Regions from separate parts of the Paenibacillus sp. FSL R10-2796 genome, predicted to be linked through region 2. Evidence: a T-box and tRNA genes for the amino acid it is inferred to sense, from the RefSeq annotation. Region 2 holds a T-box; the other holds one or more tRNA genes.
The links. A T-box is a leader RNA that pairs with one kind of tRNA and senses whether it is charged. The one in region 2 lies ahead of pheS (phenylalanine--tRNA ligase subunit alpha), so its partner is inferred to be a tRNA-Phe.
Positions count from the first base shown of each region.

Region 1: it encodes a tRNA-Phe, which carries the amino acid that the T-box ahead of pheS (phenylalanine--tRNA ligase subunit alpha) is inferred to sense. The anticodon was not compared.

Region 1 covers NZ_CP150178.1:6,339,732-6,350,821, reverse strand. The annotation lists gene NST58_RS28310 (nucleotidyltransferase-like protein) at 1-354, shown strand, start outside; rRNA gene NST58_RS28305 (16S ribosomal RNA) at 780-2,337, shown strand; rRNA gene NST58_RS28300 (23S ribosomal RNA) at 2,600-5,526, shown strand; tRNA gene NST58_RS28295 (tRNA-Asn) at 5,587-5,662, shown strand; tRNA gene NST58_RS28290 (tRNA-Ser) at 5,666-5,758, shown strand; tRNA gene NST58_RS28285 (tRNA-Glu) at 5,777-5,851, shown strand; tRNA gene NST58_RS28280 (tRNA-Val) at 5,907-5,982, shown strand; tRNA gene NST58_RS28275 (tRNA-Met) at 6,000-6,076, shown strand; tRNA gene NST58_RS28270 (tRNA-Asp) at 6,102-6,179, shown strand; tRNA gene NST58_RS28265 (tRNA-Phe) at 6,190-6,265, shown strand; tRNA gene NST58_RS28260 (tRNA-Thr) at 6,294-6,369, shown strand; tRNA gene NST58_RS28255 (tRNA-Tyr) at 6,375-6,460, shown strand; tRNA gene NST58_RS28250 (tRNA-Trp) at 6,467-6,540, shown strand; tRNA gene NST58_RS28245 (tRNA-His) at 6,564-6,639, shown strand; tRNA gene NST58_RS28240 (tRNA-His) at 6,683-6,758, shown strand; tRNA gene NST58_RS28235 (tRNA-Gln) at 6,778-6,852, shown strand; tRNA gene NST58_RS28230 (tRNA-Gly) at 6,859-6,933, shown strand; tRNA gene NST58_RS28225 (tRNA-Cys) at 6,944-7,017, shown strand; tRNA gene NST58_RS28220 (tRNA-Leu) at 7,032-7,110, shown strand; gene NST58_RS28215 (AraC family transcriptional regulator) at 7,246-8,001, opposite strand; gene NST58_RS28210 (BMP family ABC transporter substrate-binding protein) at 8,329-9,468, shown strand; gene NST58_RS28205 (ABC transporter ATP-binding protein) at 9,593-10,828, shown strand; gene NST58_RS28200 (hypothetical protein) at 10,832-11,090, shown strand, end outside.
Region 2 covers NZ_CP150178.1:2,046,840-2,057,929, reverse strand. The annotation lists gene NST58_RS09190 (hypothetical protein) at 1-1,661, opposite strand, end outside; gene pheT (phenylalanine--tRNA ligase subunit beta) at 1,861-4,305, opposite strand; gene pheS (phenylalanine--tRNA ligase subunit alpha) at 4,424-5,458, opposite strand; T-box leader at 5,519-5,804, opposite strand; gene NST58_RS09175 (hypothetical protein) at 6,070-8,631, shown strand; gene NST58_RS09170 (efflux RND transporter periplasmic adaptor subunit) at 8,656-10,152, shown strand; gene NST58_RS09165 (ABC transporter ATP-binding protein) at 10,149-10,847, shown strand; gene NST58_RS09160 (ABC transporter permease) at 10,844-11,090, shown strand, end outside.

The sequences.
Region 1 (11,090 bases), 3.0 Mb from region 2:
CCAGCTATTTGGGAGCAGGTTAAAAGCATGAATACCTCTGTTCATAAACTTTATGAGGAGTTAACGGTCAGTACTGAGACCTTAGAGCAACGTGTGGAGCTTGTGCTTCTTGCATGTGAATTTGGGATTATGTCCAAAATGACGGACTGTTGTCTATTGCTCTTTAATATTTTGAATAGCCGTAAGGAAGCATGGAGCATTAAAGAATTACTGCAGCATTCAGGTCTGAGTCAATTAGAGTCTGAACTACCCCTTGTTTTACGAAAGCTGGTTTCTCGTTCGCTAATCCGAGAGATTACATCTTGGGCTGATGTTCACGAGGGAGAAGGGCATGCGATCCGCTATACATTATAGAGATGAATTAGATACAGCAGAAGATGTTTAATTATAGAGAGATGAGCAAGGATAGGGAGAGGCTGAGCACTCTCTTTTTGTTTGTTTACTAATATGAAACGCTCATATTTATTCAGAAAAATTAATGGTTGACTCTTTCCTTGTTCATGTGTTAAATTATAACTCGTCCCTCTGACACAGAGATGTGCTTTCGAAAACATTCGAAAGACAACCGAAAAAAGAAATTAAAAAAATGGTTGACTAAAACGAGGACGCTGTGATATATTATAAAGGTCGCTGCTGAACAACACATCGACGAAATAAACAGCTTGATCTTTGAAAACTGAACAACGAGTGAGTAGGAAATCACGCAAGTGAAATCCAAAATTAGAGAATTAATTTTCTCGTCAGATGTTTCAAAATGAGCATATCGCTCTTTTCAATACTAATTGGAGAGTTTGATCCTGGCTCAGGACGAACGCTGGCGGCGTGCCTAATACATGCAAGTCGAGCGGAGTTACTTTGAAAGCTTGCTTTCAAAGTAACTTAGCGGCGGACGGGTGAGTAACACGTAGGCAACCTGCCCTTCAGACTGGGATAACTACCGGAAACGGTAGCTAATACCGGATAATTTCTTTTTTCTCCTGAGAGAAGAATGAAAGACGGAGCAATCTGTCACTGAGGGATGGGCCTGCGGCGCATTAGCTAGTTGGTGGGGTAACGGCCCACCAAGGCGACGATGCGTAGCCGACCTGAGAGGGTGAACGGCCACACTGGGACTGAGACACGGCCCAGACTCCTACGGGAGGCAGCAGTAGGGAATCTTCCGCAATGGGCGAAAGCCTGACGGAGCAACGCCGCGTGAGTGATGAAGGTTTTCGGATCGTAAAGCTCTGTTGCCAGGGAAGAACGTCCGGTAGAGTAACTGTTACCGGAGTGACGGTACCTGAGAAGAAAGCCCCGGCTAACTACGTGCCAGCAGCCGCGGTAATACGTAGGGGGCAAGCGTTGTCCGGAATTATTGGGCGTAAAGCGCGCGCAGGCGGCTATTTAAGTCTGGTGTTTAAACCTTGGGCTCAACCTGAGGTCGCACTGGAAACTGGGTGGCTTGAGTACAGAAGAGGAAAGTGGAATTCCACGTGTAGCGGTGAAATGCGTAGATATGTGGAGGAACACCAGTGGCGAAGGCGACTTTCTGGGCTGTAACTGACGCTGAGGCGCGAAAGCGTGGGGAGCAAACAGGATTAGATACCCTGGTAGTCCACGCCGTAAACGATGAGTGCTAGGTGTTAGGGGTTTCGATACCCTTGGTGCCGAAGTTAACACAGTAAGCACTCCGCCTGGGGAGTACGGTCGCAAGACTGAAACTCAAAGGAATTGACGGGGACCCGCACAAGCAGTGGAGTATGTGGTTTAATTCGAAGCAACGCGAAGAACCTTACCAGGTCTTGACATCCCTCTGAATCCACTAGAGATAGTGGCGGCCTTCGGGACAGAGGAGACAGGTGGTGCATGGTTGTCGTCAGCTCGTGTCGTGAGATGTTGGGTTAAGTCCCGCAACGAGCGCAACCCTTAACTTTAGTTGCCAGCAGGTTAAGCTGGGCACTCTAGAGTGACTGCCGGTGACAAACCGGAGGAAGGTGGGGATGACGTCAAATCATCATGCCCCTTATGACCTGGGCTACACACGTACTACAATGGCCGGTACAACGGGAAGCGAAGCCGCGAGGTGGAGCCAATCCCATCAAAGCCGGTCTCAGTTCGGATTGCAGGCTGCAACTCGCCTGCATGAAGTCGGAATTGCTAGTAATCGCGGATCAGCATGCCGCGGTGAATACGTTCCCGGGTCTTGTACACACCGCCCGTCACACCACGAGAGTTTACAACACCCGAAGTCGGTGGGGTAACCCGCAAGGGAGCCAGCCGCCGAAGGTGGGGTAGATGATTGGGGTGAAGTCGTAACAAGGTAGCCGTATCGGAAGGTGCGGCTGGATCACCTCCTTTCTATGGAGAATCGTTCTCTGCAATGAGAACATTCAAATCGGAAGCTCAGCTTCCAAAACTCAGGTTTAGGCCTGTTACTCACTCGTTGCTCAGTTTTGAGAGTTTAAGCTCTCAAGTAAGACTTGATCCTTGAAAACTGGATACCGAAACGAATTTGCGTTTTAGAACATCTTTTAGCAACTTGTGTAAACAAGTAAATGTTATTAGTGAGATGATTCCAAAGAGAATGTCATCGTATGATATTTTCCTGCGGAAAAATCAAGGTTAAGCTAATAAGAGCACACGGAGGATGCCTAGGCGCCAGGAGCCGACGAAGGACGTGGCGAACAACGAAACTGCCTCGGGGAGCTGTAAGCAAGCTTTGATCCGGGGGTGTCCGAATGGGGAAACCCAGCTGTGGTAATTCGCAGTTACTCATACCTGAATACATAGGGTGTGTAGAGGCAGACCAGGGGAACTGAAACATCTAAGTACCCTGAGGAAGAGAAAACAATAGTGATTCCGTCAGTAGCGGCGAGCGAACGCGGAACAGCCTAAACCTAAGAGCTTGCTCTTAGGGGTTGTGGGACGTCTCACATGGAGTTACAAAGGAATATGGTAGGCGAAGAGGTCTGGAAAGGCCCGCGATAGAGGTAAAAGCCCTGTAACCTAAACTGTGTTCTCTCCGAGACGGATCCCGAGTAGTGCGGGGCACGTGAAACCCCGTATGAATCCAGCAGGACCATCTGCTAAGGCTAAATACTACCTGGCGACCGATAGTGAAACAGTACCGTGAGGGAAAGGTGAAAAGCACCCCGGAAGGGGAGTGAAATAGAACCTGAAACCGTGTGCTTACAAAAAGTCAGAGCCCTATTAATGGGTGATGGCGTGCCTTTTGTAGAATGAACCGGCGAGTTACGTTTAACATGCAAGGTTAAGCCGAGAAGGTGGAGCCGCAGCGAAAGCGAGTCTGAATAGGGCGAATTAGTATGTGGACGTAGACCCGAAACCGTGTGATCTACCCCTGTCCAGGGTGAAGGTGCGGTAACACGCACTGGAGGCCCGAACCCACGTACGTTGAAAAGTGCGGGGATGAGGTGGGGGTAGCGGAGAAATTCCAATCGAACTCGGAGATAGCTGGTTCTCCCCGAAATAGCTTTAGGGCTAGCCTCGGTATAAGAGTAGTGGAGGTAGAGCACTGATTGGGTGCGGGGTCCGCAAGGATTACCAAGCTCAGTCAAACTCCGAATGCCATATACTTATTGCCGGGAGTCAGACAGTGAGTGCTAAGATCCATTGTCAAAAGGGAAACAGCCCAGACCATCAGCTAAGGTCCCCAAGTGTGTGTTAAGTGGGAAAGGATGTGGAGTTGCACAGACAACCAGGATGTTGGCTTAGAAGCAGCCACCATTGAAAGAGTGCGTAATAGCTCACTGGTCGAGTGACTCTGCGCCGAAAATGTAACGGGGCTAAACACACCACCGAAGCTATGGCTAGATACGTATGTATCTGGGGTAGGGGAGCGTTGTGTAGGGGTTGAAGGTGTACTGAAAAGAGCGCTGGACACTACACAAGTGAGAATGCCGGTATGAGTAACGAAAAGATCAGTGAGAATCTGATCCGCCGAAAGCCCAAGGTTTCCTGAGGAAGGCTCGTCCGCTCAGGGTAAGTCGGGACCTAAGGCGAGGCCGAAAGGCGTAGTCGAAGGACAACAGTTTGAAATTACTGTACCACCGTAATCCGCTATGAGCGATGGGGTGACGCAGGAGGGTAGTGACGCGGACTGATGGATGTCCGTCTAAGCAGTGAGGCTGATGTGTAGGCAAATCCGCACATCATTAAGGCTGGGCTGTGATGGGGAGCGAAAATTGTAGTAGCGAAGGTCATGATCTCACACTGCCAAGAAAAGCCTCTAGCCAGGAGAAGGTGCCCGTACCGCAAACCGACACAGGTAGGCGAGAAGAGAATTCTAAGGCGCGCGGAAGAACTCTCGTTAAGGAACTCGGCAAAATGACCCCGTAACTTCGGGAGAAGGGGTGCCCCGGTAGTGTGAATAGCACGAGGGGGCCGCAGTGAAAAGGCCCAAGCGACTGTTTAGCAAAAACACAGGTCTGTGCGAAGCCGCAAGGCGAAGTATACGGGCTGACGCCTGCCCGGTGCTGGAAGGTTAAGGGGAGTGGTTAGGGGTAACCCGAAGCTATGAACCGAAGCCCCAGTAAACGGCGGCCGTAACTATAACGGTCCTAAGGTAGCGAAATTCCTTGTCAGGTAAATTCTGACCCGCACGAATGGCGTAACGACTTGGGCGCTGTCTCAACGAGAGATCCGGTGAAATTTTAATACCTGTGAAGATGCAGGTTACCCGCGACAAGACGGAAAGACCCCATGGAGCTTTACTGCAGCTTGATATTGAATTTGGGTACGATCTGTACAGGATAGGTGGGAGCCGTAGAAATCGGAGCGCAAGCTTCGGTGGAGGCGCCGTTGGGATACCACCCTGATCGTATCTAGGTTCTAACCTAGTACCCTTACCGGGTACGGGGACCGTGTCAGGCGGGCAGTTTGACTGGGGCGGTCGCCTCCTAAAGAGTAACGGAGGCGTTCCAAGGTTCCCTCAGAATGGTTGGAAATCATTCGCAGAGTGCAAAGGCATAAGGGAGCTTGACTGCGAGACCTACAAGTCGAGCAGGGACGAAAGTCGGACTTAGTGATCCGGTGGTACCGCATGGAAGGGCCATCGCTCAACGGATAAAAGCTACCCTGGGGATAACAGGCTTATCTCCCCCAAGAGTCCACATCGACGGGGAGGTTTGGCACCTCGATGTCGGCTCATCGCATCCTGGGGCTGAAGTAGGTCCCAAGGGTTGGGCTGTTCGCCCATTAAAGCGGTACGCGAGCTGGGTTCAGAACGTCGTGAGACAGTTCGGTCCCTATCTGTCGTGGGCGCAGGAAATTTGAGAGGAGCTGTCCTTAGTACGAGAGGACCGGGATGGACGTACCGCTGGTGCACCAGTTGTTCCGCCAGGAGCATGGCTGGGTAGCTACGTACGGACGGGATAAGCGCTGAAAGCATCTAAGCGTGAAGCCCCCCTCAAGATGAGATTTCCCAATTAGTAAGACCCCTTGAAGACGACGAGGTAGATAGGTTGGAGGTGGAAGTGCAGCAATGCATGGAGCTGACCAATACTAATCGGTCGAGGGCTTATCCTATACGTAGAATGCAAATTTGTTTCGGATTCAGTTTTCAGGCATCAAGCCTGGTATGAATATTCCCTGATAGCTCAGTTGGTAGAGCACTCGACTGTTAATCGAGTTGTCACAGGTTCGAGTCCTGTTCGGGGAGCCATATGGAGAGGTGTCCGAGTTTGGCCGAAGGAGCACGATTGGAAATCGTGTAGGCGCCACAAGCGTCTCGAGGGTTCGAATCCCTCTCTCTCCGCCACAAATTTTTAATTAGTATGGCCCGTTGGTCAAGGGGTTAAGACACCTCCCTTTCACGGAGGTAACATGGGTTCGAATCCCATACGGGTCACCAAATTTTCACTTGATTTATCCTAGTGGACTTTGGTACAATAACAATTGTTGTTTATGGAGGCTTAGCTCAGCTGGGAGAGCATCTGCCTTACAAGCAGAGGGTCGGGGGTTCGATCCCCTCAGCCTCCACCATAACATTTTCTTACTGACGCGGGGTGGAGCAGCCCGGTAGCTCGTCGGGCTCATAACCCGAAGGCCGCAGGTTCAAATCCTGCCCCCGCAACCAATTAACTTAAGCAATTATATCTTTTGGAACCGTGGTGTAGTTGGCCTAACATGCCTGCCTGTCACGCAGGAGATCGCGGGTTCGAATCCCGTCGGTTCCGCCATTTTCATCATGGCTCGGTAGCTCAGTCGGTAGAGCAGAGGACTGAAAATCCTCGTGTCGGCGGTTCGATTCCGTCCCGAGCCACCATTTATCATCACAAAAGAATGAGTGCCATGCCGGTGTAGCTCAATTGGTAGAGCAACTGACTTGTAATCAGTAGGTTGGGGGTTCAAGTCCTCTCGCCGGCACCATCCTTGGAGGATTAGCGAAGTGGCCAAACGCATCAGACTGTAAATCTGCTCACGTGAGTGTTCGGTGGTTCGAATCCATCATCCTCCACCAGTTTTTAGGGGCATAGTTTAAAGGTAGAACAACGGTCTCCAAAACCGTTGGTGTGGGTTCAATTCCTGCTGCCCCTGCCAAGTTCTTTCTAAAGTTTAATATGGCGGCCGTGGCGAAGGGGTTAACGCACCGGATTGTGGTTCCGGCATTCGTGGGTTCGAGACCCATCGGCCGCCCCATTTACTTTAAAATGAATAATGGCAACAATATCAACTTAATATGGCGACTGTGGCGAAGGGGTTAACGCACCGGATTGTGGTTCCGGCATTCGTGGGTTCGAGACCCATCAGTCGCCCCATTTTACTTTAAAATGTTATTGGGGATTAGCCAAGCGGTAAGGCAACGGACTTTGACTCCGTCACTCATAGGTTCGAATCCTATATCCCCAGCCATTTTATGCGGACGTGGCTCAGCGGTAGAGCATCGCCTTGCCAAGGCGAGGGTCGCGGGTTCGATTCCCGTCGTCCGCTCCAAAATTTACATGGCGCCATAGCCAAGTGGTAAGGCAAAGCTCTGCAAAAGCTTTATCCCCAGTTCAAATCTGGGTGGCGCCTCCATTTAGTTCATATGTGCCGGCGTGGCGGAATGGCAGACGCGCTCGACTCAAAATCGAGTGGGAAACCGTGGAGGTTCGAGTCCTCTCGCCGGTATCTTAAAAAGGTTTGTAAGATTGCTTATAAAAGCATTCTTACAAACCTTTTTTCTTTATGTTCTTGGGTTTACAGCATTAAGCCGTTGAAATAGAGAAACTCTCTATTCAACGGCTTTTTTAATCTGATTAGTGATTAACCTGATTGATTATTAATGCGGAATGCTCGCGGAGTAAGACCTATTTCTCGTTTGAACATATTGCAGAATTGGGCATCGTTCACAAAACCTGCAGCAGCGGATACTTCAGAGATTTGCATCTGAGTATGACGTAATAGAGATTTTGCATAATCCAGGCGTTTTAACAGCAAATACCGCAGGGGTGAAGACCCGAAACGTTCTTTAAATAGATGGCGAAAACGATCGTAACTATATCCGGACATTTCTGATAGTGTTTCGACGGACAATTTATGGCGATAATGCTCATTCATATAATTAAGGACATATTGTACTCGATCTTCTGTTGGGGATTGATATCCAGAGGCACTAAGAAGCCTCATAAGATGGACGGTAATCTCGCTCATTTGTAGGTTTAGAAGCTCAGAGAATCCGTCTTGCTTGCGTGTAAACTCTGCTTTCATTCGCAGCAGGATTTGAAGAACGGTCTGATCTTTATCATCTTCATATACGCCGAGCAGATTACTCATATTAGGGTGTTCCGAGTGGAAGCCTACAAATAATACATTTGCATCCTCACGGTGGTGCTCGTCATGTTTATGATTGGGTGGCACAAGCGCGAAAGAAGAGGAGCGAAAATGGTAACTTCGTGGGCCAACATTGGTTGTCCCTACCCCCTGTAAATAATAGACTAGTTCGTAGCATTCATGCTGGTGTGGAGGGATATAAGTATTTAGCTCATGTGTGGCACTTACAATATATAGAACACGATCCATGATGATCCTCCAATACTTATGTTTTAGCCGAATCGTACAAAACTATGACCGAAATCATATAATTATTTTTAATAATATTTGTTATGATCGTATCAATAAATCCGAAAGTTCGCAACCTGACTGGCCATCTCGTTCGGAAATAAAGCGGATTATTAATAATAATGGTATTTTTATTGCTATTTTTGAGCCTAAACGTTAAATTTATTACTTTCAATGATACTTTATTTGGAAAAAAGAGAATTTCCATTTGAACCGTGAATTATACAATGGGTGAAGATGGGATTCTGCGGATTACTAACCAACTAAAATTAGGGGTGGAATAGAGTAATGAATAAAAAAGTTCTTTCTTTGTTGTTATTAATGGTGATGGTTCTGGTCACAGCATGTGGAAATAACACGTCCAATAACGGTTCTTCTGCGAATACTGGATCAAACGCTGCTGAGGGTGGAGAAACAGGTGCAGGGGATAAACTCAAGGTTGTATTGCTGATTCCGGGGACACTTGGGGATAAATCATTTTTTGATTCCGCTAATAACGGCTTGCAAAAGGTTAAGGATGAACTTGGTGCAGAAACAAAGGTTGTTGAAATGGGCGTTGATAAAACGAAATGGGAGCCTACATTTAACGATATCGCTTCCGAGGATTGGGATGTAATTATTTCTGGCGGTTCTGAAATTACAGAGATGTTTAATGCAACGGCAGAATTGTATCCAGACAAAAAATTCATTAATTATGATACCGACATCGATGAAGCACCAGATAACATGTACAACATGTCTTATGCGACAAATGAAGTATCTTTCTTGGCAGGTGCCGTAGCAGCATTAGCTACACAATCGGATATGCCGAATGCTACCCCTGAGAATGTGATTGGGTTTGTGGGCGGTATGGATATTCCGGGGATTAATGCTTTCTTGGTCGGTTACATTCAAGGTGCTCAGTACGTTGATCCTGATGTAAAAGTGGCTGTGTCGTACGCTGGTGATTTTGTTAACCCGGCAAAAGGTAAGGAGCTGTCTCTAATTCAATATAACTCCGGTGTGGATGTTATTTTTAACGTGGCTGGGGGTACAGGTCTTGGGATCTTTGACGCAGCTAAAGAGAAGAAAAAATATGCAATCGGTGTAGACTCCGATCAGGCAATGTTGATTAACGATACAGATAGTGAAAAAGCAAATCTAATCGTTACTTCATCGATTAAAAAGATTGATACGGCTATTCTAGGTGCAGTGAAGAGATTGCAAGAGGGTACGCTAGAAATGGGCAAACGTGATGTATTGAGCTTTGTAGATGATGGTGTAGGTATTGCTGAGAATGATATTTATAAAAATGTATTCCCGGCTGATCTTCAGGCCAAGGTTGAAGAAGTGAAGCAAAAGCTGATCAATAAAGAAATTAAAGTGGATAATGCGATGGGGATGGAAACCGCAGAGGTAGAAGCTATTCGTAACGCAGTTAAGCCTTAAGCCTTAAGCTTTAAACCTTAAGATCAGCTCTATAGAGATAAACCTACAGTTGGAGATTCTTCTAGTCAGGGGAATTCCAGCTGTATATTTTTGCAGACCTCCAAGTTGAAAGGCGTTGAGACCTATGTACACAGCTCTGCTGGAAATGCGGGGAATTACCAAGGTATATCCCAATGGCGTCGTTGCAAATAAAGACGTGCATTTTTCTTTACGTGAGGGAGAAATACATGCGATTGCAGGTGAGAACGGTGCAGGTAAATCGACTTTAATGAAGATTATGTTCGGCATGGAAGAGCCAAGTGAAGGCGAGATCTATATCAAGGGTGAAAAAGTAAAGCTGCAATCCGCTCAGGACGCCATTGATAGAGGTATCGGCATGGTCCACCAGCATTTCATGTTGGTACCTTCTTTTACGGTGGCAGAGAATATGGTGCTGGGTATGGAGCCGCGCAGAGGAGTTGGCATTAATTATGCCGAGGCTGTGCGCATGACGGAAGAGACCGCAAGGAAATACAATCTGGCCGTGGATCCAAAGGCAAAAGTAGAGGATCTTACAGTTGGGATGAAGCAAAAGGTTGAGATTCTTAAGGCGCTGCTGCGTGGTGCGAAAATTCTGGTGCTTGATGAGCCAACTGCGGTGTTGACTCCACAGGAAACAGAGGAATTGTTCCGCGAGCTTAAGCAATTAAGGGAACAGGGGCATACGATAGTTTTTATTTCGCACAAATTAAAGGAAGTCAAAGCGATTTGCGACAGAATTACGATTATGCGCAGCGGCCGTAGTGAAGGTGTTTTTCAAACACAGGATGTGACAGAACAGGAAATCTCGCGGTTAATGGTCGGCAGAGATGTCGTGCTGAAATATGACAAAGAGATTCTGGCTGTTAGTGAGCCAGTACTAACGGTGCAGGGACTCGGTGTGAATGATGCAGATGGCAAAGCATTATTGTCGGATATCAATTTTGCGGTACGTGGTGGGCAGATCGTTGGGATTGCTGGTGTAGAAGGCAACGGGCAGACACAGCTTATTGAAGCTCTTACAGGTAGCTTGAGAGGTGTCTCAAGTCAGGGTTCTGTACTAGTGAAGGGAAAGGATATCCGTGAATCGGATATTTTGGATATTCGTAAGCTAGGCGTTTCCTATATACCGGAGGATCGGATGCGGCAAGGGATCGCTAGTGAAGCAAGCATAGCTGATAATCTGCTATCTACTCAGTATCGTACAAAAGCAATGAATAAAGGTCTTTTTTTGAATGGTTCACGAATTGCCAAGCTAGCAGTATCCCTTGTAGAGGAATTTAAAGTCCGCTGTTCAGGACCTTCGCAGCCCATAGGAATGTTGTCAGGCGGTAATATGTAGAAGGTGGTCGTAGCTAGAGAGTGTTCGACTGAACCGCAGCTGCTTATTGCAGAACAGCCGACACGGGGTGTGGATATAGGCGCAGCCCAGTTCATACATCAAAAGTTGTTGGAATTACGTTCAGACGATTGCGCGATTTTGCTAGTGTCGGCAGATTTGAATGAGATCTTGGAGATCAGCGATAGTCTGTTAGTAATGTACGAGGGTAAGATTGTTGCCTTTTTCGAGGAGCCATCTAAGGTTAGTGAGGAAGAATTAGGTC
Region 2 (11,090 bases):
TCCTGCAACAGTTGATATCTTTCCTGCAGGCGTTCTCCTTCTTGCAGTACATCGTCGTATTGAGCAATCAATTCCTCATAACGAACACGAAGCGCAGACAATTCCTTCTGAGCCTGCACACCTTGCTCCCGAAGTACCGCTGTTTCGCGTTCTGCATCTGTACGAAGCTGAACCTCCTGATCCAGCTGCTGTACTAATCCATCGGCTTGCCCACGTAGCGTGTCGATCTCTTTCTGGAGCAACACGGATTTCTCCTCAGACTCCAGCAGATTCATTTCCAGTTCACCAATATCTTCCATGCGTTTATCCGAAAGCTCCTGCCAGTTAGCCGCCTCTGCTGCTGATCCCGCAAGCTCTTCCTGAACACGGTGCAGATTTTCACTCGTCTCCTGTAGTGACGCTCTTAGCTCTGTAGCTTCATTCTGTGACTGTTGATAACGCTGGCGTAACTCTTCCAGCTCCTCATTCAACAGTGTGCCCAGCTCAGTAGCCGTGTGAAGCTCTTCACTGAGCTGTTCTTCACGTTTAACAATCGCTTCATATTGTCCAAGAAGCGTCTGTCTTGCATCTCGCTCACTCTTAAGACTGGCTTCAGCCGCACGTAATCTGGACTGAAGTTGCCCTGTCCCACCACGAAGCTCAGCCAGCTGTTTCTCCAGCTCTTGAATATTTTGCTTATGTCTATGCTCTTGAGTGCCTTGTGACTGCCGCAGTTCCTTATTCTTGGTTTGTTCCCGCTGCAGTGCTTCACGTTCTTCCGCCAGCTCTTTGCCCAACTTCGCTTTGGTACTCTCAAGCTCTTTACCTAAGGTCAACTTGGTATCTTCAAGCTCCTTACCTAACTTCAACTTGGTATCCTCAAGCTCCTTACCCAGCGTCAATCTGGTATCTTCGAGTTCTTTACCTAATGTAGACTTGGTAACCTCAAGCTCTTCCTCCAGTGTTGACTTGGTCTCGGTCAGCTCAAGCTGCAGAGCAGACAGCGTGTCTGTCTTCTCCTTGGTCAGCGTCACCCGGATGTTCTCCAGCTCTTGCAGATGAGCAGCCTTCTGCTCCTCTAGCTGCTGCAAGCGGATGGCTTCCGCCTTCGCCAGTTCCTGCCGCTGGTGTTCACGACTAGCTGCCTGCTCTTCTTCGTAGCTTGTCCGCAGTGCTTGCAGCTCTATCTCGCGCTCAAGCAATTCTTCTTCCAGCTTCTTGCGTGCAGCTTCCACAGCTTGCACTGCCTCCTGAAGCTGTTCCTCATGTACCTTGCGTTCATTCTCCTGAATCTCCAAATGCCGCTTACGTTCTTCCTCCGCAGCAGCAATCAGTCGCCCAGCCTCTTCTTTGGCCGCAGCTTCTAGTCGCTCGAATTCTTCTTGCCGCTCCCGCTGTACCTCCAGCAGGCGAGATACTTCCAATCGCAGTTCACTGCGTTCACCTGTCATCATGTTTAGTTCATTTTTGAAGTCCTGAACCTGAATAGCCTGCTCCGCCATATGTACAGCTGCAAGCACCGCTATACGCGGTGTGTCCAGTCTGGTGTGAGATTTAGAAATCGTGCGCATATGTTCATCAACATAACGGGCCACTTGTTTCATATATTCAGTACTGCTTCCGACGAGTTTATAGGAAGTTCCGTATATCTCCACGGCGACACGTGTCCGGTCCATAGCCACAGTTGTGCCCTCCTTTGTATGTGTGCGGATTCTAAGCTAGTTTCACTTCTTCTATTGTAGCTTTTTTGGTAAGCATTTGGCAAAATCCCTAATATTCAATAGATTATGGCTGATATTCTCCGCTTTGCACTCTACCTAGAAAAAGCCGCAGCGAATCTCAGTTTCTAAATGGATTCGCTGCGGCTTTACACAATTCCTGCTACTTTCTTAATTCTGCACCAAAAGTTTGTTGAAGAGATGCTAATACCTTCTCATGCACCTCTCCTACTTCCTCATCAGTCAGTGTATGTTCACTATGACGATACAGCAGTGAGATCGCGATGCTCTTCTTTCCATTCTCCAGCTTACCACCAGTATAAACGTCAAATACCTGTACGGACTGGAGCAAAGAACCTCCGTTATCGCGGATGGAAGCTAGCAGATCGCCCGCTGGTACAGCGGAATCCACGACCACAGCAATATCCCGCTCCATTCCTGGGAAACGCGGAAGCTCATTATATTGCAAACGGCTTTGCGCACTTTCATATAACGGCTGCAATAAAATTTCTGCCGCATAAGTATCCACCAGATCCAGCTGTCTTTGCAGATCCGGATGAATCTGTCCCATCGTTCCGATCTTCACACGACCCTCGTTTCCGAGTAAATATACCGACGCGGAACGCCCAGGATGATATCCTTCTGGACTATCTCCTACATAGACGATTTTATCGGTCAGCCCTAAATGAGCAAATACCGTTTCCAGCGCACCCTTCAAATCAAAGAAGTCCACAGGCTGTGCCGAAACATTCCATTGCTTCACTGTTAAGCTTCCGCTAAGCAGCAGCCCCAGCACCGGCAGTTCGCGTGGCTGACGAGTCAACTGTTCTTCATCCGTGAAGAAGACGTTGCCGATTTCAAACAATGCCAAGTCGCTTTGACGACGATTGGTATTGTAGCTGGCAATATCCAAGAGTTGTGGTAGAAGGCTGGTACGCAGTACGCTGCGTTCTTCACTCATCGGCATAGCCAGCTTCACCGCTACTGCTCCTTCTGATAACTCAGGGAACATTGTGCTTTGTTGCGGCTGGATGAAGGAGTAACCCATCACCTCTTGGTAACCGCCATGTGACAATAGGCGACGCAGTTCACGACGGAGCGCTTGCTTGTGAGTTAGTGCTCCTGGCGTTGTAATTCCTTCAATTAGAGTCGTTGGAATATTGTCATACCCGTACAGGCGGGCAATTTCTTCAATAAGATCAACATCATAGCTGATATCGCCACGTCTGGTTGGGACTTGAACTTCAATCAGCCCTTGTGCGGTATCTCCACATTTGAAATGTAGACGGCCAAACAATGTCTTCACTTCCAACAAGGACAAATCCGTTCCCAGATAACGATTCAGTTTCTCTAAGGACAAGGTGAGAACCTTCTCTTGAACAGCGTCAGTTCCTGCTTGCACGATGCCTTCATGGACCGATCCGCCAGCATAACGTGCAATCAGTACGGCTGCACGGTTCAATGCAGGAATAACTGCACTTGGATCCACTTCCTTCTCGAAACGAAGGGAGGCTTCAGAGCGAAGTCCCAATTGACGCGAGGTTTTACGGATCGTTCCTCCATCAAACTTAGCAGATTCCAGAACAAGGTTTACCGTCTCAGCAGTAACCTCTGTATCCCGTCCACCCATTACTCCGGCCAGACCTACAGCTTTTACTCCATCAGCGATAACGAGCATTTGCGGCTCTAGCTTACGCTCTTGACCGTCAAGTGTAACCAAAACTTCACCTTCATGGGCAAGACGAACGCCGAGTTCTCCACCTTGTACTTTATCTGCATCAAAAGCATGCAGCGGCTGTCCATATTCCAGCATCACATAATTGGTAATGTCCACAATATTATTAATTGGACGAACCCCAGCAGCCATCAGACGATTCTGAATCCACAGCGGTGATGGTGCAGGTTTAACACCTGCAATATAACGAACTGCATAATGGCTGCAGTATTCTTCATCTTCAATCTTGACGGAAATGGAATCCGCAGCAGGACCACTGATCTCAATCATTTCGCTTTTTGGATCAGGTAATTTAACTTCACGCCCAAGAATTGCACTTACTTCATAAGCAGCTCCAATCATGCTGAGGCAATCTGAACGGTTCGGAGTCAGATCGAATTCCAGAATCTCGTCATCTAAGCCGAGGACCTTGGAAATATCCTGACCAATCTCTGTCCCTTCAGGCAGCACAAGAATACCTTCTTGTTGCTCTTTTGGAAGCAATTTATCATTCAGTCCCAATTCTTTGGCCGAACAGATCATTCCTTGCGACAGGACACCGCGCAGCTTGGCTTTTTTGATATCCAGTCCTGGCAGCTTTGCGCCAACCATTGCTACAGGTACAGTTTGACCTGCAGCTACATTTTTTGCGCCGCAAACGATTTGTAGCTCCTCATCTTGGCCCACATCCACGATACATACGTTCAGCTTGTCTGCATCAGGATGTTTTTCCTTTGATTTCACATAGCCGGTTACGATGCCGGAAATACCTTTATTGCGGCGCTCTACGCCGTCAATCTCAATGCCGGCAGCGGTAATCTTCTCCGCTAGCTGTTCGGCGGTTACTCCTTCAATCGATGTATAATCAGCCAACCATCCGGTTGATACTTTCATATCCGCTCACTTCCTTTATGTTTCAGATGTATTTATTTCACTGTCGTTCGCGCTGCTTCCTGTGGGAGAACGGTCCAAAGCCATTCTCCGCCACTATCAGCCAGCGCGCCCACAAAAACTAAACGCCCTTGAATTGCTTCACAAAACTCATGTCATTACTATAGAAATGTCGGATGTCATCGATGCCGTATTTAAGCATTGCAATCCGCTCTACACCCATTCCGAAAGCGAAGCCGCTGTACTCAGCAGGATCATAGCCACCCATTTTCAGTACATTTGGATGCACCATACCTGCGCCAAGGATTTCTAACCATCCGCTTTGCTTGCATAGTCTGCAGCCATCGCCGCCACATTTGAAGCAGCTTACATCTACTTCAACACTTGGCTCAGTGAATGGGAAAAAGCTCGGACGAAGACGAATGCCTGTATTCGGTCCAAACATCTCCTGCACAAATTGTTGCAGGGTGCCCTTCAGATCACTCATTCGAATGTTACTTCCAATGACCAAACCTTCGATTTGGTGGAACTGGAAGGAATGCGTTGCATCATCATCATCACGGCGGAATACTTTACCCGGGCAGATGATTTTTACCGGAGCTTCACCGTTCATAGCCTGCATAGTACGAATCTGTACCGGCGAGGTTTGTGTGCGCATTAACAGGTCATCCGTTAAATAGAAAGAATCCTGCATATCACGTGCCGGGTGATTCTTAGGCAAATTTAGAGCTTCAAAGTTATAATAATCGGTCTCTACTTCCGGACCTTCAGCTACACGGTAGCCCATGCCGATAAAAATATCCTCAATCTCCTGTACGACTCTGCTAAGCGGGTGAATGCCCCCTTGCTGCATACGGCGACCCGGTAAGGTTACGTCTACTTTTTCAGCCTGCAGACGTTGCTGGGTTTCCTGCTCTTGAAAAGCCTCCTGCTTCGCGCCGATAATCTCCTCAATAGCACTGCGAACCTGATTCGCTACTTGCCCGATTACCGGACGTTCCTCAGCACTAAGTCCTCCCATACCGCGCAGAACCTCTGTAAGCTCACCTTTTTTACCGAGATACTTCACTCTTAGATCATTTAGTACCTGCGGATCCATAACCTCCTGCAGCTTAGCCAGCGCTTCAACCTTCAATGCTTCCAACTTCTCTTTCATGGCCGTGTACAGCCCCCTTCAATCATTGTCTAGTTCAACAAAAAAAGGCCTTTCCTCCCGGTAAGGGACGAAAAGACCGTGGTACCACCCTTGTTAGACAAGCTGATCTGTTCCCCTTAAGAGCTTCATTCCCTCTTTTGGCTGGACAGATACCTATCTCACTTTATACAGAAATAACGGTCTGTGACCGGTATCCCCTACCCTTCCCTATTAGACAGCTTAAGGAATTCAGGGAACTGCTCCGGAGTGAACTTCGACAGCTCTGCTTCTTAGAAACGCTCTCAATCCGCGGCGTCTCCTCCCTGTAAGTCAGGCACTGTGTACTCTTCTCCATCACTGCATTTCACAATTCATGCTAATTGTCAGGTATCTCTTTACTACAAGAGATATGTCTCTTTATTATATGCAAAATCTGTCGTTTTGACAAGCTGGACAAAATTAGGCTAATTTTTATCTTCTTTTAAGCTGGCTTTAAGCTTCAGAGCCATTTTTCCAACTTTTTTTCAGCTAACATTCAGCGGGGCTTGATAATTTCCATTACTAGGAAGGCTTGCTTATCCACTCGGGTGCACCTTCGCAGACTATTAACTATCCTATTGGGAGGAAATCAAATGCATGTACGGAGAATAAAAGTAGCCGCGGTGCTGCTAAGCACAGCTGTACTTAGCCAGTCTGCAGCGTATGGAGCTCATACCGCTTGGGCCGGGACTACATCCACCAAAATAGCAACAACAGCTTCCGTATCCGCTCTGGATAAACTAGGCTCCATAGCCTTGAAGACTAACATCAGCGCAAAGCTGACGGATGTCAGCTTATTAACTCAGGATGGCGGAAATATTCTTACATACACACTCAGCTACTCTAATGGAAGCAACGCTAGCCTCAATCTGGTGGACTTTTTCTCCAAAGTAACTACTAGCGGCGGTACAGTTATTCAAGGAAGCCCTATTACCAGCAGTGCAACCATCAAATCCATTGCCGCGAAAAGCAGTCAATCTATCACCTACTATGTAAACATCGGCAAATCCACCTCTTTAAACGGGGTCAAAATTTCATTGTACGGATGGGACTTCAACACCACCGATTATCAAAAAAAACTAGGGAACTTCACCGTACCAACAGGATATTCACAAGCTGTCGCCAGAGGGCAGAGTAAAAAGATCACCCTAAACAATCTCCCTGTAACCACCAAGGCAGAGAGCCTGCAAATTTATAAATATAACGGTAAGGTCTATGCCAAGGTTGGCGTTAGCTTCACTAATCAAGGAACCAAGGTACTCAGTGATACTGGACTTAAAGGATACCTCGCTTCCGCTGGAGGATCTGTATTTGAACTCGCACTTGAAGACACCAGCACCAGCTATAAAGTACAGCCTCAGGAAAAGAAGACGATCTACTATTTGACGGAAATCCCTTCTTATATGAAGACAGACAACATGGCGCTGCAATTTGCCGGAGAAGATGCCTCATTAAAAATAGCTTTGCCGGTTGTCGCCTACAATCTCCCCGCTGCAACAACACCGGATCTTGTCGTAGCCAGCAATGTCACGAAGAAGCTTACAATCAGCAATAATACAGTCGAAACACAGCTGAAAACGGCTAACGTCTATGCTGACAATGGCAACGCAAAGTGGACACTACAGTTCCGCATCAAAAATAGCGGCAACAAAGCGGTGAATGTGCCTGCCTATGAACTTGCTATTAAAGCCGCTGAAGGGTATAGCTTTCCGGTAGATACGAAGGATTTTACCAGCCTAACATTGAAACCGCTTGAAGAAAAGATTATTGAACTCAGCGCAGATGTACCACTCACACTCAATCAAGGAACATTGCAGCTGCAAATGACTGAGCCGGCTGCTGAAGGCAAGATCATTTTTCCTACCGCCTATTATCAGATCCCTTACACGCTGCAAACTAACAATTGGCAGGACACGGAATACCCCATTGAGAACAGTCACGGTACATTTGTTGTCAAAATTGCAAACATTCAAAGACTCCCTTGGTCCGACAAAGACCAGATCGTAGCTAAAATCAACATCCGCAACACTAAATCAACCTCTGTTCAGCTTCCTGCGCTTACAAGTGTCGTCAAAGCTGGAGAAAGTGACATCAGCAGCACTTCCCAGGTTGTCTCAGAAAGTACGCAAACCATCCTCGGTCCAAATGAATCGGCTGCTGTGTATGTCGTAGCCAATGTTCCTTATAGCTATACTTTCAATCAATTAAAAATCACCCTGCAAGAAACTTCAGGTGAAAGTAAGCTTAACTTCCTTTCTCTAAGTACTACCCAACTGGACAGCCGGGTACAGAGTGTTGCAGCTGAAAATTCTTTCCATCTTGAGCTTGAAGGTAAAAAAGCGGAATTACTTGTACGCCGGACCCTCGTGTACCCAGGTACAGATTCAAATCTCTTGTACACAGAACTAGAAATGAACAGTGAGGAATCGCGTAAATCCGAACAGGCTCAGCTCGTAGCCTATTACAAAACACAAGACAATCAATATTATGAAGCCGAAGTCACCCAGTCCAAAACCTCCACCAGTCCTAACGGAAAAAGTCTGGTCACCCTCTGGAGTAAGCTCCCTCTCGGTATAGATCCAGCGAACCTTGTCCTTTACATCGGGGAGGGTGTTTCTGAAGGCAAGCTTACCGCTCCTGGCGGTCAATCGTCGGGTTACATCAATACGGTATCGCTTGGACTGAACCAGTTGGGGGTGGAGCCCAAAGGCAATCTTTTGAACGTGGAAATGTTTCCTTATACTCTATCCGTTACAAATGCAGTCGCCACCGTCACCGCTGGTAAAGATACGCTCAGCACTGCACTAACCTACAACATGTCAGCCAGCACGCTTTATGAATCAGGCACCTATGAGCACAAACTGGTGTTGGAGCTGATTGACCCCTTAGGACAAAGCATGGAAAAAACATTAACGCTTGGCACAGATCTACAATTAGGTAACTTCAAGTCGTACACCACAACCTTCACAAGCAGCCTGTACAAAACACTGGGTGGCGGCGCAATCCGGTTGAATCTATACGACGAATTCCAAGGCCATCGAAATCTGCTGGGAACACAAACCTATGTTGTCACTTATCAGGCGGCAGCAACGACTTCGAACAGCAACTCTACTTCTGGTACAGATCCAGACACCAGCAATACATCCGGCAATTAATATGATGAGCTAGGGAGGATAGAAATGAAGAAGAAAAAAATAGTGTTCTGGACTCTTGGAGTAGTAGTTGTAGCCACAGCAGGAATGCTGGTTTATACATTGTTACCTGATAAGAACAGTCAAGCCGCTGAAGCGCCTGTTAATACAGCTACCGTTACAAAGGGCGATATCGTAGTTAGTGTATCCGGAGCCGGCTCCGTGATTGCTACAGAAACTGGTAAAGTAAAAACGAAGGACAGCGGGACCGTAGCTGAGGTTCTTGTCAAAGAGGGCGATCTCGTGAAAAAAGGCCAGACTTTGATTACCTTTGAAGGCAATGATCTGAGTGACAATCTCAAGCAGGAGCAAACTTCACTTGCCTCGCTTGAGACCGATCTTGAGGACAAGCAGGAGCAATATAAGAAGCTGGCCGTATCAGGTGCAGCAGAAGATGAGCTGGCAAATGCCAAACGTTCGATTGAAAAGGCCAAAACCGACATTTCGGCGCAACAGGAAAAAATAGCTTCTGTCCAAGAAGATATGCTTCCTCCTGATCCGTTAACGGCTCCTATTGACGGAACTGTAACGACAGTTAATATTGCAAGCGGCGAAAAAGCCATGGACGGCTCTGAACTCATCGACATTACCGATTATGCTAATTTAAGTGTAGTTGTGCAGGTGGATGAGCTTGATATTCCTACTGTAAAGCTAGGGATGCCTGCCACTATTTCATTGGATGCTCTGCCTGATACGGAATTCAAGGGCACGGTTACGAAAATAGCTAATGAGGGCACCGCCTCAAACGGTGTTTCCCTCTTCGATGTTACCATAGGTCTAACAAGCTCCGAAGGTGCTCTTGTCGGAATGTCTGCGGAAGTTTCAGTAACCACTGCTGAGAAAAAGGATGTATTAACAGTACCTATTGAGGCTGTACAAGAAAGAAACGGAAAATACACAGTTTCTATTCCTCTAGCAGCGGGTTCAGCCGCAACTTCCAAAACTACTGGCGAGGGCCAAGCACCAATGCCCAGCGGGGCTCCTGACGCTCGCAGCGGCGCTATGCCCAGCGGGGCTCCTGACGCTCGCAGCGGCGCTATGCCCAGCGGGGCTCCTGACGCTCGCAGCGGCGCTATGCCCAGCGGGGCTCCTGACGCTCGCAGCGGCGCTATGCCCAGCGGGGCTCCTGACGCTCGCAGCGGCGCTATGCCCAGCGGGGCTCCTGACGCTCGCAGCGGCGCTGCCGGTGGAAGAAATCGCGGCAATAGCTCAGGACAGATGGTCACTGTCGAAGTGGGTCTCCATGATGAGAGCAGCATTGAAATTGTCAGCGGACTCCATGAAGGGGACCAGGTGATCATTCCTACCGTAATCTCTACGAAAACCGGAACAACCAGCACGGAAACGGAAACTAGAGGTGGTATGGGCGGTATGGGTGGCGCTGGCTTCGGCGGCAGTGGCTTTAGTGGGGGTGGCGGCTTCAGCGGAGGTGGCGCTGGTGGTATGGGCAGCGCACCAGGTGGTGGCGGAGGTGGCGGCAGATGAGTGCTTCAGCACCTCTGATCGAAGTTCACGACATGTCCCACGGCTACACAATGGCCGGAGAAACCATGACGGTCTTAAATAGCCTTTCCTTTACAATTGATCTGGGGGAGTTCGTAGCTATTATTGGTCCCTCCGGTTCTGGTAAATCAACACTCATGAATATGCTTGGTTGCCTCGATATCTCCGATGAAGGAAGTTATCTTCTAGATGGACAAGAGGTTCGCAAGTTATCCGACAATAAGCTCGCAACGATCCGCAATGAGAAGATCGGCTTTATCTTTCAAAATTTCAACCTGCTCCCCAAGCTGTCAGCCATTGAAAATGTGGAGCTGCCATTGATTTATCGTGGCCTCTCCCATCGGGAAAGAAGACAACTAGCACAGGAAGCACTCATTAAAGTAGGGCTGGAGGATCGGATGCATCACCGCCCTTCTGAGCTTTCGGGAGGACAGCAACAGCGGGTAGCGATTGCCCGGGCTATGGCGGGATCTCCCCCTATTCTACTTGCCGATGAACCAACCGGGGCACTGGATACACGGACGGGGCAGGAAGTCATGCAAATGATACGTGAGTTAAATAAGCAAGGGCATACCATCATCCTTATCACACATGATCTGGAAATAGCTAAACAAGCGGAGCGGATTATTCGTATTCAGGATGGCAACCTCGTGGAAGATCGGAGGAATGCGGGGTGAAATTGTACCAAAGCATGCGAATGGCCCTGAAGAGCATCAACAGCAGTAAGGTTAGAGCGTTTTTAACGATGCTTGGGATTATTATTGGAGTCTCTTCGGTCATCATTCTTGTTTCTGTTGGGCAAGGAACTACTTCACAGATCACAGAGCAGCTAAACGGACTAGGCACAAACCAACTCACTGTAAACATTACTGGCCGTGGGGCGACTACCTCTCTCACCTATGAGGAAGCCCTTGCTCTAG